Regions from separate parts of the Paeniglutamicibacter sp. ZC-3 genome, predicted to be linked through region 3. Evidence: predicted binding sites of a transcription regulator. Region 3 holds the regulator's gene; each other region holds the start of a gene.
The links. Region 3 encodes LexA, which represses DNA repair genes until DNA is damaged. Its sites were predicted from a motif close to TCGAACANNTGTTCGA; they were not measured.

Region 1: a site for LexA is predicted at 2,949-2,964, ahead of OIU93_RS10050 (LexA family protein). Genes of this name have one in related genera too.
Region 2: a site for LexA is predicted at 2,324-2,339, ahead of xsc (sulfoacetaldehyde acetyltransferase). Genes of this name have one in related genera too.

The regions. Positions count from the first base shown of each region.
Region 1 is NZ_JAOYTG010000007.1:172,149-177,442, reverse strand. Features, by position in the region: gene OIU93_RS10065 (glycoside hydrolase family 3 N-terminal domain-containing protein) at 1-395, opposite strand, end outside; gene OIU93_RS10060 (hypothetical protein) at 651-1,100, shown strand; gene OIU93_RS10055 (Y-family DNA polymerase) at 1,097-2,371, opposite strand; gene OIU93_RS10050 (LexA family protein) at 2,511-2,933, opposite strand; gene OIU93_RS10045 (hypothetical protein) at 3,121-3,417, opposite strand; gene OIU93_RS10040 (SH3 domain-containing protein) at 3,891-5,294, opposite strand, start outside.
Region 2 is NZ_JAOYTG010000007.1:138,827-144,120, reverse strand. Features, by position in the region: gene OIU93_RS09940 (FAD-binding oxidoreductase) at 1-281, opposite strand, end outside; gene xsc (sulfoacetaldehyde acetyltransferase) at 473-2,278, opposite strand; gene OIU93_RS09930 (IclR family transcriptional regulator) at 2,470-3,309, shown strand; gene OIU93_RS09925 (AAA family ATPase) at 3,315-4,301, shown strand; gene OIU93_RS09920 (cobalt chelatase) at 4,318-5,294, shown strand, end outside.
Region 3 is NZ_JAOYTG010000010.1:54,122-59,415, reverse strand. Features, by position in the region: gene OIU93_RS11930 (ATP-dependent DNA helicase) at 1-1,281, shown strand, start outside; gene lexA (transcriptional repressor LexA) at 1,399-2,118, opposite strand; gene OIU93_RS11920 (LysM peptidoglycan-binding domain-containing protein) at 2,407-2,793, shown strand; gene OIU93_RS11915 (histidinol-phosphate transaminase) at 2,906-4,027, shown strand; gene hisB (imidazoleglycerol-phosphate dehydratase HisB) at 4,141-4,761, shown strand; gene hisH (imidazole glycerol phosphate synthase subunit HisH) at 4,762-5,294, shown strand, end outside.

The DNA.
Region 1 (5,294 bases), on a different contig from region 3:
TTCCCGGCGCCGCTTCTGCCCTTCAGGAAGAAATTCCCCAGGGCATGCTCCGCAATGACCGTCCGGTCGGCCGAGCTGCTGCCGGTGGCCGGGACGCCGACCATGAGAACCTGCCCGATTTTTTCTTTCAGGCCCATGGCATCGAGGGTCTTTTCGGCGGCGCTTTGCTGCGGGGCGGACGTGGGTCCGTTGCCGGGTGTTGTCTGGCTCTGGTTCGGGTCCGTCGATGGGGTCGGGCTCGAAGAAGGGGCGGTGCTCCCGGGCGCCGACGTACCGGCGCTGCCTGTCGGTGCCGGCACCGGGGCAGGGGTGCAACCAGCCAACACCAGTGCTGAAAGGACCACCAGTGGCAATATCCTGCACCGCAGGGAAATTTTTGCTCGTGAAACGCTCATGGTGCGCAGCCTCTTTTCTCCACCACCTTCAGCGTGCCAGAAAAATGCGCGGACAGTGGCACCCAGACCCACCAATCGTGACGAGACACTCATTGTTCTCGATGCCTTCCCCGTCCAGGGATTGCCACGGGGATTTCAACCGGGACGATTTCATGGAAAGTTCTTGTTGCCGCCTGACTCAGTTTCCTCGGCACCCGGCCAAGCTGTCGGAGGGCAAGCCTATGCTGGGCACAGGACATTTCAAGGAGGAACCAATTGGCACCGAGCGCACTCCTCAGAACGACGACCACCGAGGGCATGCTGCAGTCGGGCATTTCCCGCCGGCATGCCCCGGAAGAACCGTCCGACGCCGAGCTGGTTCCGGATGTCTGGCAGATGCCGTCCCGCGGTATTGAATGGTGCGATTGCGGACAGCACCATGCCGTTGACCGGAAAATCGTGCTCGACTTCGCAGAAGCCGTAGTCGAAGACCGGGAATGGATGACCCACGACGAAGTCATTGATACAGCCATGGACCTGTGGAACTACGTGTCGGTGTGCGAGTTCTTCCTCATGGGTATCCGACGCTCGGCGAGCGCCGTGAACGGCGGACCGGCAGTGAAGTACCGCTTCGAACGCGGACTGGAAATCGTGGCGTTCTTTTCCAAGACCGGGCAGGGCTGCCCGGAGGAAATCTGTTCCTCCGTCCGAGACCGAGACAGCTAGGCCTTCACCACGGGGATTTCCGCCCAATCGGTAGTGAACTTGGGCGAGGAGAACTCCCGCTTCATCGACCAGCCCGGTTCCACTGCCAGTCCCCCGGAACCGAGTCCGATGGATTTGTTCCCGAATCTGGCCTTGACGGCACCCAGTACGTCGCCGACATGCTTTGTCGAAATGTCCTGTTCAAAGATTCCGAAGGCGGCCTGTCCGGGGTCGGGCTGCAGCCCGGAAAGCACGACCCCTCCGCGCACGTATGCGGCGCCGGGCCGCATGATTTCGCGCATGGCTCCGACGGCCAGGCGGGTCAGCAGGATTGGGTCCTGGGTCGGTGAGGGAAGCTTGAGCGTCACCGACGGAAACGAGGCTTCCCCTCCGGCAAAGCGGCTGGTGCCTGCGGTGACGGTGAGTAGCGTGGCCCAAAGCCCATCAGACATCAGCCGGGCCGCACCCCGCTGGGCATAGATCGACATGACCTCGACCATGTCCTCGATGGTGCTCACCGGGCTGGAGAAGGACCGCGAGTACATGATCTGCTGCTTGTCGGCGCGTTCTTCGTTGTGGGGAATGCACGGGGTTCCGTTGAGTTCCAGGACCGTGCGTTGGAGGACCACGGAGAACTTCTTGCGGATCTCGGTGACATCCGCTGCCTTGAGGTCGGCGATGCTGGCGATGCCCATCCCGGCAAGCTTGGTACCGGTGCGGGCTCCGACTCCCCATAGGTCGGTGACGGGGACGCGGGACTGGATGTTCTCGATGAGGTCCGGATCCATGGAGTCCATGGAACACACACCGCCCAGATGCGCATTGTGCTTGGCCACGTGGTTGGCGAACTTCGCCAGGGTCTTGGTCGGGGCCACTCCCACGCAGACAGGAACCCCTACCCCTCGTCCCACGGCCGTCCGGATTCGCGTGGCAAGCTCACCAAGCTGGTCGGGATTGCCTTGGATGCCGAGGAAGGATTCATCGATGGAGTAGACCTCTTGCCAGGTGCCAAACCGCGAGAGGACTTCCATGACGCGGGCGCTCATGTCCCCATACAGTTCGTAGTTGCTCGAGCGCACGATCATGCCATGGCTTTGGATGAACTGTTTGACCTGGAAGAACGGTGCGCCCGTGGTGATGCCCAGGTCCTTGGCCTCCTGCGAGCGCGCGACAACGCAGCCGTCGTTGTTTGAAAGCACCACAACCGGTCGGCCGATGAGTTTGGGGTCGAAGGCCCGCTCGCAGGAAACATAGAAATTGTTGACGTCCACGAGCGCGATCCGGTCGGTCATCGGGCCTCCCCTGCCCAAGGTGCGCTCCGGGGCCAAAGCCGCTCACCCGGCACAGTGCCTTTGGCAGCGGTGTGGCTACGCACGTCGATGCGCTCCAGGTGACGTGGCGAGCGCCCATCTCGGTTCGGTCGCCGACGACTCAAACATGGTGCAGGCATCTGGTGACCACGCCCCAAATGGTGGTTTCCTCGGTCACGGCCTCGGCCCGCTCCTGCGGCTGCTCGTCGCTACATAAGACCGTGGTGCCGCGGCTGGACACGAGGCGGCGGATGACCAGCTCGCCGTCCTGGACGGCGATGACCACCGATCCGTCGCGTGGGGCCACGGCCCGGTCCACGATGACCTCGTCTCCGTGGCTGATTCCGGAAGAGGCCATGGCATTCCCGGAGACCCGCATCAGGAATGTCGACGTCCTATCCCGAATCAACAGGCGGTTCAGGTCGATTCCGCCGCTGTAGTAGTCCCTGGCCGGCGAGGGAAACCCCATGGCCTCGACGGCTCCAACGGGCCCCTGGGATTCCGGCTGCGGGGCCGGCGGCTGCGGCTGGTCCATTCCGAACATAGACCCCGCCCTTCCTAGAACATAGATTCGATACTTCAGCTTATCAGCGGAAATGCTCGCGGAGGGCATCGCTAGCGGATTTCCACGATGCCTCCATCGTGGTCGGACCTGCCTGCTGAGGGGTCTCTCGAGGCGTCGGCGCCACCCGTTCGGCTGGTCCTGCGGACGGCGGCACGAAGGCACCAGATCAGCAACATGCGCCGACCAGTGCCGTCCAGGCCCACGACGGAACGGCTGCGTCAACTTGCCTTCCCAGATTTTCAAATGCGGCGTTCCAGTTCGAGGGGAGCAGCTCGGGTACGGCGGCCATGCCATTGGTGAAGATGAGGATCCAGCCAACGAGCACGGTGACCGCGCCCATCGTCAACGAGGTCGCGTGCAGGCGCAACCTGCCCACACGGAATCGCCGCCCTCGCATCCATGAAACGGAACGGTGGCCGAGTTTGCGGACCAGTAGGGCAATGAACATGATCGGCAGCACCATGCCCACGCCGTAAAGCCCCAACAGCGTTCCGCCGCGGGCCGGGGCCGGCCCGGAAGCAGACGGGAAAGATCTATCCCTCCGCCAAAGGCCGTGAACAGCCCCGGGGCAATAAGCCCACTCGGCTCCGCCGAGCAAGACGCCGCGGTCGATGATTAAGGTTCCGCCCAGCCATCCCATACCCAGTCCGAGAGGGACCAGGGTGGCAAGCAGGCCGCCCGGAACACGGAACCAAGGCTCAGGAGCGTGGCACGCGAGGTCGCGATGTTGGCGAAGAACGCCGGCAGCAACAATGCATTACAGGGGCTGAATACGCCAAGCATTCCACCGATCAACGCATAGGCGAACCCGATTTGCACGGCGTTCAGCGGCCCAGTTCTTCGTCGATGGCCTGCACACCGGTGCCGAGCAGGGATTTCATCGCCCGTGAAGCAGGCCTTGTCCCCTGCCCCGAGGCCAACCAGAGCTCCGACGAACTACTTGTTGGCCCGGGAGGCAGAGATCTCAGCGTGGATGTGGTCCATGTGCCGCGTGGTGTCGTTCCATCCGCGGGAGGATGCCAGGTGCTTGCCCCAGCCACTGGTTGAATACGGTCCCCACTGGCCGTCCTCGGCCAGCCACAGTTTGTCCTGCCAGATCAGGTAGCTGATCCCCATCCGCTCGTGGTTTTCCACCAGGTACTGGGCCATCCGGTCGCCGGCCTTGATGCCTGCAGCCGAGGAATAATCCTTGATCATGAAGTCCGCGGCCAGTCCCGAGCTGTGCCCGACGGAGCCGGCGCGCGAACCGCCGACGCTGCTGATCCCGGCCCCGAAGAGGTCCTGGACTTCCCGGATCATGGCCCGGGTCATCGGCTGCAGCTCCTTCGGGGCTTGGTACTGGACGCTGGTCAGCAGCGTGTTCTTGATCCAGCCCGTTCCCTTGGAGGTCTTGACCTGCGACCAGCCACCGGAAGTTTTCAGGTAGGTCATTTTTTGGTTTGCCGGGATGACGCCCAAGGTGCTGAAAGCGGTTGAGGGGCCCGTGCGGACGTTGGCTGCATAGGCGGTCCACCGGTACGAGGTGGAATTGTTGCCCGGTTCGCTGCTGGCCAAGGATGAATTGGGGAGCCAGCCCTGACCGGTCGGCGTTTCAATGAAAGACCAGTTGCCGGAACTCTTGATCAGCCGGACCTTTGTCCCGCCGGTTTGCACCGCGAGGCGCTTGGAGGATAGCGAGGCCTGGGCATACATCGGCTGGGTGCCGTCCACCCAGCGATTGGCGCCGGCGACCGGAGCGGGGCCGGGTGCCCGGCCCGTGCTCTTCTCCAAGTAATTGGAACTCACCCAACCGGTCCGCGAACCGGCCTTGACCTCCCACCAAACACCGCTGGCCTTGCCCGTCCGGGTAACCGCAGTGCCCTTGGCAAGAACGGTCAAAGACCTGGAATGCGTGCCCGGATCCTGCCGCAGGTTCAAATTCGCATTCGTCCGATGCGTCGCAGACGACGTGGGAGCCGGCGTCTTGCCGGCGCTCTTCGTCAAGTAATTGGAACTCACCCAACCGGTCCGCGAACCGGCCTTGACCTCCCACCAAACACCGCTGGCCTTGCCCGTCCGGGTAACCGCAGTGCCCTTGGCAAGAACGGTCAACGACCTGGAATGCGTGCCCGGATCCTGCCGCAGGTTCAAATTTGCACTCGTCCGATGCGTCGCAGACGACGTGGGAGCCGGCGCCTTGCCGGCGCTCTTCGTCAAGTAATTGGAGCTCACCCAACCGGTTCGCGAACCGGCCTTGACCTCCCACCAAACACCGCTGGCCTTGCCCGTCCGGGTAACCGCAGTGCCCTTGGCAAGAACAGCCAAGGACTCGTAATGGGCACCGGCATTCTGACGCAGGTT
Region 2 (5,294 bases), on a different contig from region 3:
AGGAAGCGGATCAGCGAAGGCTTGGCGGAGAGCGGGATGTAGAGCGGGGAGGCCGGGTCGAACATGGTCTTCAGACCGTAGGTGAGCACCGAGGGTTCGCTCAGCGGCAGGGTCAGTGCCGGGGTGAGCCACCCGGCGTTGCCCCAGGAGGAACCCGCGGCCACGCCGTCCCGGTCCAGGATGGTGACCTTGACGCCGCGTTCCTGCAGGTACCAGGCGGTGGACAGGCCGACCATGCCCGCACCGATGACGACCACGTGTTCCGGACTCGTTGTGCTCATTTCACGCTCCACTCTCTTGCTGGCCACTCACCGTCGGCGGACGTCGCTGTCCGCGGGCGGTGCCCGGCCGAATTGCCGATGTTCAATGTCTGGGTTCAATGTCTGGGGGTGGCCGGAAGTGCGCCGGAGGGTGTGCCCACCCCCCGGCGCACTTCCCCCGGCCACGGGGGTCGTGCGGATGGAACTGCGGTTTAGACGTAGTCCTTGTACTTCTCCAGGTGGCGCACCGGGGTGGAGAGCGCGTCGCGGCGGAACGGGTCGCCCAGTTCGCGGGTGCACATGATCTCGATAACGGTGGTCTTGCCGTCGACCATCTGGTTGTTCAGGGCTTCCTTGAGTGCCGACCCGACATTTTCCAGCTTGTCCACGACGATGCCCTCGGCGCCCATGCTGCGGGCCATCTCGGCGAAGGATTCGCCGTTGTCCAGCTCGCCGGCGATGAAGCGGCGGTTGTAGAACTCGACCTGGTTCTTCTTCTCCGCGCCCCACTGGCGATTGCGGAAGACGATCGCGGTGACCGGGAGATCATGGCGGACCGCGGTGAGGACCTCGCCCATGCTCATGGCCCAGGCGCCGTCACCAGCGTAGGCGATGGCCGGGCGGTGCGGGGCCGCGGCCTTGGCACCGATCATGGTCGGCAGTGCGTAGCCGCAGTTGCCGAAGGACATGGGTGCGAAGAAGCTGCGCGGCTTCTCGAAGCGCAGGTAGCTGTGCGCCACGGAGTTGATGTTTCCGATGTCGGTGGAGATCATGACGTCTTCCGGCATGGCCTTTTCCAGTTCGCGCAGCACCTGGCGCGGGTGCAGCCAGTTGCCCTCCTCGCCCTTGGCCTCGGCGATCACGTCGAGCGAGTACTCGTCCTGCTCGTGGGTCCACTCGGAAAGCTCCTGCTCCCAGGCTTCCTTTTCGGCCTTGATGTTCGCTGCGCGTTCGGCCTTGTTCGCATCCGATGCCAGTTCGATGCCCTCGAGGCGCTTGGAGAGCTCAATGGCAACCGCCTTGGCATCTCCGGTGATTCCCACTGCGATCTTCTTCACCAGACCGAGCTTGGTGTGGTCCGCATCGATCTGGATGATCTTGGCCTCGGTGGGCCAGTAGGCCTGGCCGTACTGCGGCAGGGTGCCGAACGGGCCGAGCCGGGTGCCCAGCGCGATCACGACGTCCGCCTGGGAAATCAGCTTCATGCCGGCCTTGGATCCCTGGTAACCCAGCGGGCCGGCCCACAGCGGATGGCTGGCCGGGAAGGAGTCATTGTGCTGGTAGCTGTTGACCACCGGTGCACCGAGCCGCTCGGCCAGGGCCTTGGCTTCCTCGACACCGTCTGCCATGACCACGCCGCCGCCGGAAACGATGACAGGGTTCTTGGCGGTCTTGAGCAACTCGATGGCCTCGTCGAGGGACTTGGTGCCACCTGCACCGCGGTCAACGCGGCGCGGGGCGGGGATCTCGGTGATGGATTCGCCGTAGAAGTAGTCGCGCGGGATGTTCAGCTGCGTCGGACCGTTTTCGCTCATCGCGCGGTCGAAGCAGCGGGCGGTGAATTCGGCCATGCGGTTCGGGTGCGTCACGTGGCCCTGGTACTTGGTGAATTCCTGGAACATCGGGAGCTGGTTGGCCTCCTGGAAGCCGCCCAGGCCGATGGTGTTGGTTCCGGCTTCCGGGGTGATGATGACGACCGGGCTGTGTGCCCAGTAGGCGGCGGCGATGCCGGTGACGCAGTTGGAGATGCCCGGGCCGTTCTGCCCGATGACCACGCCGTGGCGGCCGGAAGCGCGTGCGTAGCCGTCGGCCATGTGGGCGGCGCCCTGTTCGTGCACGACGGGCACCAAGCGGATGCCTGCCGGGGCGAAGATATCCATGGCGTCCATGAAGGCGGAGCCCATGATGCCGAAGATGTCGGTGACGTCGTTGGACACCAGCGTCTCAACGAAGGCTTCCGACGACGTCATCTTCTGCGCGCCCTTGACGACCTCGCGGGATGTGGCCTTTTCAGTCATTACAAGTCTCCTTCGGGGATCAAGACCTCGCAATCGCGAAAAGTCTCAAAAAATGATTCGAACTGCTCCCAAAAACGGGATTGATGACAAAGCTATGCGACTCACGTCACATCAGTCAAGTCCCTATTCCATTTATTCTTCGTCCTGATACGATTTATTGAAACTTCGCTCATCGGCAGATTGGATCGATCATGGAAAATCTCACGGAACCGGATCTCGGGCCCGCGGGCGCTGTCCAGGGGGAAACACCGGCCCTGCGCCTGTTCGCGCTGCTGGAGTTGATCACCACACGCGACCAGCTCTTCACCTTGCAGTCCTTGGTGGACCAAACGGGACTTCCGAAGCCCACTCTGCACCGCATGCTGCAACAACTCGAAGGCGCCAACCTGCTTACCCGGCAGTCCGACGGCAGGCATTACGGCACCGGATCGCGCATGCGCCGCATGGCCGAGGACGTGCTGCTCAATGACACCCGGCACGGCACGCGGCACGCCATCCTGCGGGGCCTGGTCGATGAAATCGGCGAGAGCTGCAACATCACCGCCCTGTCCGGAAACGAGGTCATCTACCTCGACCGCGTAGAAACCAACGAGCCCTTGCGCGTGCACCTGGGCCCAGGATCCCGGGTGCCGGTGCATTGCTCGGCCAGCGGAAAGCTGATCCTTGCCCAGTTCGGCCCCACCCAGCGCGAACGCGTCCTGGCCACGGGACCCCTGCAACGCTTCACGGTCCACACGCTCACCGACAAGGCGGAAATCGAGGCCGAGCTGGCCCGGATCCGGATCGACGGATACGCCGAGGACCGCCAGGAATACCTGGACGGTCTGGTTTGCCTGGCGGTGCTGGTTCCCAACCCGGCCGGGCGCTCGAACCTCTGCATCGCGGTGCAGGCGCCCATGATGCGCAAGAGCTCGGAGGACCTGCTCAAGTTGCTGCCCGCACTTCGCCGAGCGGCCGAGAGCATCTCGCGCATCGAAGACCACGCGGACCTGGGTTCCCCGGAGTCCGAACCCCTCGCGGCGGGATGGTGAGGGAAATGAACCCGGAAGCCACCCCCCTGGCGCAGCAGGAATTGGTCTCCGTCCGCGAGACCTTCGGCATCGACAGCGACCTGCGGGTCCCCAAGTTCACCGAAACCTCGGACCACGTCCCGGCCCTCGACCCCGCCTACAGGTTCAACCCGGATGTCACCTTGGCCGTCCTCGCCGGATTCACCCACAACAGCCGGGTCATGATCCAGGGATTGCACGGCACGGGAAAATCCACGCACATCGAGCAGGTTGCGGCGCGGTTGAATTGGCCCCTCATGAGGGTGAACCTCGATGGGCACATCAGCCGGCTCGACCTGGTCGGCAAGGACACCGTGGTGATCCAGGACGGCCAGCCGGCCACCAAGTTCCAGGAAGGCGTGGTTCCCTGGGCCATGGTCCAGCCCATGGCCCTGGTCTTCGACGAATACGATGCGGGGCGGCCCGATGTCATGTTCGTGATCCAGCGGCTGCTGGAACGCGACGGCGGATTCACGCTACCCGACCAGAACCGCGTGATCCGCCCCCACCCGCACTTTCGGCTCTTTGCCACGGCGAACACCGTTGGACTCGGAAACCTCAACGGCCTCTACCACGGGGTGCAGCGGCTGAACCACGCCCAGCTGGACCGGTGGAACATCGTTGCCGCCCTCGACTACCTTCCGGTGGACGAAGAGGTCCGGATCGTTGCCTCCCGTGTTCCCGAGCTAGCCCGAACCCCTGCCGGACTGGAGCTGGTTCGGTCCATGGTGGACGTTGCGCACCTCACCCGCGACGGCTTCGCCGCCGGGGACATCTCCACCTTGATGTCACCACGCACGGTGATCACCTGGGCCCAGAACGTTTCCATCTTCCGCGATCCGGCACTGGCCTTCAGGCTCTCCTTCGTCAACAAATGCGACGAGGCCGAGCGCTTCATCGTGTCCGAGTACTACCAGCGTGCCATGGCCACCGAACTCGACGAGTCCTACGCACTCGTTCCCGTCGGGGCCTAGGGCAGCCCGGCGCGCCATGAGTGCAGCCCAGGCCCCCGAGCGCCGCGCCCAGGAAATCAGGGAACTGTGCGCCGCGTCCCTGCGCGCTCTCGGCGCCGATCCGCGGCTCGAACTGCTCGGTACCCGCCCCTACCGCGGCACCGACGTGCTCCCGTTCAATGCCCCGCACCTCTATCCGCCGGCGGCAGGGGCCGGCTTCGAGTCGTTTCGCGGTGCCGCCGATGGGATGGCCCTGCGCGTGCTGCATTCCGACACCGCCGCGCACCTGGCCCTGCTCCCGCGTTCCCCCAGCGCCAGGCTGGTCTTTGAGGTGCTTGAGCAATTCCGTTGCGAATCCCTGGCGACCCTGCCCGGGGTCATCGAGAATCTCCGGGCCCGGCACGTCGCATGGTCCAAGGAATACATCGCCTCGGGGCTGACCGAAACGTCCCTGGGCATGCTGCTCTACACTATCTTCCAGGTGACCCGCTCGCGGATCAACTCGGAGCCGGTGGTCCATGAATCCGAGGACATGATCGAGGCGACCCGAGCGAACCTGTCCTCGACGCTCGGCCCGTTGCTCCCGGGCCTACGCCGGCACAAGCACAACCAGACCGAGTTCGCCCAGCATGCGCTGCTGGTCGCCGAACTCGTCGCGGAGGCCGTCAGCGCCCTGGAATCCCGGGCACCAGCCCGCAAGGGTGCCAAGGACAAACAAGCCAAGGCACCGGAGTTTTCCCTGCTGGTGGATGTCGAACACGATGCAGCCGCCATCGGGACATCCGGCAGCGCAACCAGCGGCGCCCTTGATTCCTCGCCCGAGGGATACACCGTGTTTACCCGCGCCTACGACAAGATCTCCCCGGCCACCACGCTGGTGCGCGAGGACCTGCTTCGCAGCTACCGCGAGCGCATCGCCGCCCGGGTGCACACCGAGGCGGTGAACGTGCAGCTACTGGCCAAGTCCCTGCAGTCGCTGCTCTGCGTTCCCGAGCGCTCGGACTACGATTCGGG
Region 3 (5,294 bases):
GACTTCGACACCGTCATCATTGACGAGGCCCACGAACTGCAGGACCGCGTGACCAGCTCGGTGACGCGGCCGCTGTCGGTCAACATGGTCCAGACCGCCGCTTCGGCTGCCCGCAAGCACTGCTCGGTGAGCGTGGACGCGCTGAACCAGGGCGCCAAGGCCCTGCAGCGTGCGCTGGAGGGAGTGCCCACCGGGCTCATGGCCCGCGGCCTGAACGAGGACCAGGAAGCCGCGATCAACCAGATCGCCGAAGCCGCACGCGTGGTGCTCTCCGACTCCAAGCCCGAGGCCAACGCCCCTGCGGACGGGGGACGCCAGATGGCCCGTTCCCAGGTCATGTACCTGGTGGAGCAATGCACCAAGATGCTTGAAATGACCGAGGAGCGCGAGGTGATCTGGGCCTCTCGGCCCGGCCACTTCAGCCCCGGGGAGGGCTATGTCCAACCGGACGAGTCAAGCCAGCCGACTTTGATGGTTGCACCGCTCTCGGTGGCGGGAAAGCTCAGGGAAGGGCTCTTCGACGGCCGCACCGTCATCCTCACGAGCGCAACCCTGGCCATCGGTGCAGCCTTCGAGCCCGTGGCAGGATCCCTGGGCCTCGTGGGGGACGGGGCGCCGACCTGGAACGGCGTCGACGTCGGCAGTCCCTTCGACTATCCCAAGCAGGGCATCCTCTACGTTGCCAAGCACCTGCCCAAGCCCGGGCGCCAAATGTCCCAGGAGACGCTGGCAGAGATCGAGGATCTCATCAAGGCCTCCAACGGCGGGGCGCTGGCGCTGTTTACCTCCCGCCGCGCGGCCGAGGACGCTGCGGAGATCCTGCGCGCACGCCTGGACATCCCCATCCTGTGCCAGGGCGAGTCCAGCATGAAGGCGCTGGTCGACCAGTTCTCGGCGGAGCCCGATACCTGCCTCTTTGGGACGATGACGCTGTGGCAGGGCGTCGATGTGCCGGGCAACGCCTGCCGCTTGGTCATCATCGACAAGATCCCGTTCCCGCGTCCGGATGATCCGCTCTCCTCGGCACGCAGCCGCGATGTCGCCAAGCACGGCGGAAACGGTTTCATGGCCGTGGCCGCAAGCCATGCGGCGGTGCGTCTGGCACAGGGTGCGGGCCGCCTGATCCGCTCGGTCAACGACAAGGGCGTGGTCGCGGTGCTCGACTCGCGCCTGGCCACCGAACGCTACGGAACGTTCCTGCGGGCATCCCTGCCACCGCTGTGGGCAACACCGAACAAGGCCACCGTTATTTCCGCGCTCGAAAGGCTCAGCGAGGGCTGAGTACGTTGCCTTGACGGCATCCCGGTCGCGGGAGATGTGCAGGGTGCGCAAACAACAGCGAGGGCCGATCCGATGATCGGCCCTCGCTGTGTTGCGGGATGAGTAGTGGCTGCGGACCTAGACGGAGCGCATGACCGATACGACCTTGCCCATGACGGTTGCGGCGTCACCAAGGATCGGTTCGTATCGGGAGTTCTGCGGCAAAAGCCAGGTGTGGCCATCGCGCTGGCGGAAGGTCTTCACCGTGGCTTCGTCCTCGAGCAAAGCGGCGACGATGTCGCCGTTGTTCGCCGTCGGCTGGCGTCTCACGACAACCCAGTCGCCGTCGCAGATGGCGGCATCGATCATGGAGTCGCCGCTGACCTTGAGCATGAAGAGCTCGCCATGCCCCACCAGCTGGCGCGGCAAGGCGAAAACGTCCTCGATCGCCTGGTCGGCCAGGATCGGTCCGCCGGCGGCAATGCGCCCCACCAGGGGGACCATGGCGGTGTCCGCGGAGGTTGTCAGTTCCGAGACGTTCATGCCGTTGGCTGCCCTGAGATCCGACTGGCCCTCTACCACCTCGAGCTTGGCCTCGCTCTTGAGCTGCAACGGCAGCAGGATCTCCATGGCGCGCGGGCGGCGCGGATCGCGCCTGATGTAGCCAAGTTTCTCGAGCTGGCTGAGCTGGTGGGTCACGCTCGAGAGGCTGGCAAGTCCCACGGCGTCCCCGATTTCACGCATCGACGGCGGGTAGCCGTTGCTGCTCACGGAGCGCTGGATGGTCTCCAGGACCTTCTTCTGGCGAATGGTCAGGCTCTTCGCGTCGCGTCGAGGGGTTCGTTGTTCGGTCGTCATTGTCAATGCCTCATCCCGATCGTCGCCGGTTGCCCGCGCGTGCCGCAAATTGTCGGTGTGGGTTGATGTAGTAAATACATCGCTTCACAACCGACATCCTAGTAGACAAAGTCACTGCTTTCAAAGATTTGTTCGAACAGATCTGGACACGTGTCGTCGAAAAGTGCTAGAAATAAGATACGCACTACGAACACATGTTCGAAAGATGCGTTCGAATAATCGTCACGTGTTCGACTCGGCGCCCGAGGGTCCCGGCCGACCACGTGAATTCAGAGGAAAGGCAAAGACGTGGCAAACACTGCTTTCTCGGCCCCGCTCCACCTTGTAACATCCAACGACTATCTGCCCGAATCCCAGCCAACGCTGGCACCCCTGCGGCTCACCCGTCGCGGAAAGTTCGTGTTGATCGGGCTTCCCATCTTCGTGGTGAGTGCCGCAGCACTGATGCTCCTGGGCCTGTTCCTTTCCCCGGCCAACGCATCGGCGGAAGTGCCCCTGGGCGTTGACGCGGTCAGCGTCACCGTCATCGAAGGGGACACGCTGTGGGGGATTGCCCGCGAGTTCGCTCCGCAGCTCGAGCCCCGCGATGCGGTTCAACAGATCGGCGACCTCAACAACCTCAACAGCTCGGTGCTGCACCCCGGTGCCGAACTCTTCGTTCCCACCGGAAGCTAGCCCCCGCACCGGCGCTCCCATGGGCGCCGATACAAGGCATTGCGAACCGATTATTACCCTCTGCGCCGGCGAAGATTCTTGGCCCCACCTGCCACCGCCGTAGACTTGGCCCGTGAATGAACGGCTAAATCGCCTGGCAAATCTGCCCCTGCGAGAAAATCTTCAAGGTCTCGAACCCTACGGTGCTCCCCAAATTGACGTACCGATTCAGTTGAACGTCAATGAAAACACCCACCCGCTACCCGCGGAAGTGCATCGCGCCATTGTCGAAGAAGTCTCCGCGGCCGCCGTGGGATTGAACCGTTATCCCGACCGTGAATTCACCGAATTGCGTGAACGTCTTGCCGCGTTCCTGGGCCACGGGCTCGAAGCGGACAACATCTGGGCAGCCAACGGATCCAACGAAGTGCTCCAGCAAATCCTGCAGGCCTTCGGCGGGCCGGGCCGCACCGTCCTGAGTTTCCCTCCCACCTACTCCATGTATCCGCTGCTGGCAGCCGGGACCGACACCACCTACGTTGCGGGAATCCGTTCCGAGGACTATGGACTTTCGGCGGAGGATGCGGCGGCACAGGTTCGTGAGGCCGCGCCGAACATTGTCATCCTGTGTTCGCCCAACAATCCCACCGGTACCGCGTTGGGACTCGACGTCGTCGAAGCCGTCTACGAAGCCGGCCGGGCCAGCAACGCCATCGTGATCGTTGACGAGGCCTACGCGGAGTTTGCCCACACCGGGACGCCTTCGGCGTTGTCCCTGCTGCCCGATCGCGAGCGGCTCATTGTCTCGCGCACCATGTCCAAGGCCTTCGCCTTGGCCGGAGCACGCCTCGGCTACCTTGCCGCGGCCCCGGAGGTCACCGACGCGATCCGCCTGGTGCGCCTGCCGTACCACCTTTCGGCGGTCACCCAGGCGACCGCGAATGCGGCGTTGAAGCACTCTGACATCCTGCTGGCCAACGTCGAGGCCATCAAGGTCCAGCGGGACCGGATCGTCAACGAGCTCACGCGCATGGGGCTGCGCCCTGCCTCCAGCGATTCGAACTTCGTGTTCTTCGGGGGAGTCAAGGACACCAAGGCCATCTGGGAGGGCCTGCTGGAGGCCGGAGTGATCATCAGGGATGTCGGGATTCCCGGCCACCTTCGGGTCACCGCGGGCACCGAGGACGAAACCACCGCATTCCTTGTCCGTCTCGAGGAACTGCTCGATCAGGGTCCTCACACGCACTCACGCTAAACTTGGTGGGGTGGCGCTGGACGCGGCGGGCGAATTTCACGAAATGCCCGGTCGCGCACGAGCCAGCCGCCGCACCACATCCTCGTCTCAACGCCTGATCTAAAGGAATGTGCATGTCTGCCGAAAAACTCACGGGTCGTCGCGCTCGCCTCGAACGCATCACCAGCGAGTCCTCCGTCTTTGTCGAACTTGATCTGGACGGCACCGGCCGCTCGGAAATCAGCACCGGCGTCCCGTTCTACGACCACATGCTGACCGCGCTTTCGAAGCATTCGCTGATCGACCTGACGGTGCGCGCCACCGGAGACATCCACATCGACGTGCACCACACCGTCGAAGACACCGCCATCACCATTGGCGAGGTGCTGCGCACCGCCCTGGGAAACAAGGCGGGCATCACCCGCTTCGGCACCGCCTATGCCCCGCTGGACGAGGCTCTGGCACGCGCCGTTGTCGACATCTCCGGGCGCCCCTACCTGGTCCACGGCGGCGAGCCCGCAGGCCAGGAATACCACCTGATCGGCGGCCACTTCACGGGGTCGATGACCCGGCACGTCTTCGAGGCGCTGACCTTCCACGCCCAGATCTGCGCCCACATCGAGGTGCTTTCCGGACGCGACCCGCACCACATCGTCGAGGCCCAGTTCAAGGCATTTGCCCGCGCCCTGCGCGAAGCCGTGCAACCCGATGCCCGCATCGGCGACGCCATCCCGTCCACGAAGGGTGCGCTGTAGATGGCGGCCAAGACAGTCACCGTCCTTGACTACGGTTCCGGCAACGTCCGCTCGGCCGTCAGGGCCCTTGAGGCAGCCGGCGCCGAGGTCAAGCTCTCGGCCAAGCCCGAGGACATCCTGGAATGCGACGGGCTCTTCGTTCCCGGGGTCGGTGCCTTTGCCGCCGTCATGCAGGCACTGAAGGACGTCGGTGCCATCCGCTGGATCGGACGCCGCATCGCCGGCGGTCGCCCGGTGCTCGGCGTCTGCGTCGGACACCAGGTCTTCTTCGACGAGGGAGTGGAACACGGGATCCGCACCCCGGGACTGGCCGAATGGCCCGGCACCGTGGAGCTGCTCAAGGCCCCGGTCGTCCCGCACATGGGATGGAACACCGTTACCCCGCCGGCCGGAAGCAAGCTCTTTGCCGGTATCGAGGACGAGCGCTTCTACTTCGTGCACTCCTACGCGGTGCAGGAATGGAACTTCGACGTCGCCCAGCCCAAGATGGTCCCGCCGCAAGTCACCTGGGCCGAACACGGCGTTCCCTTCAT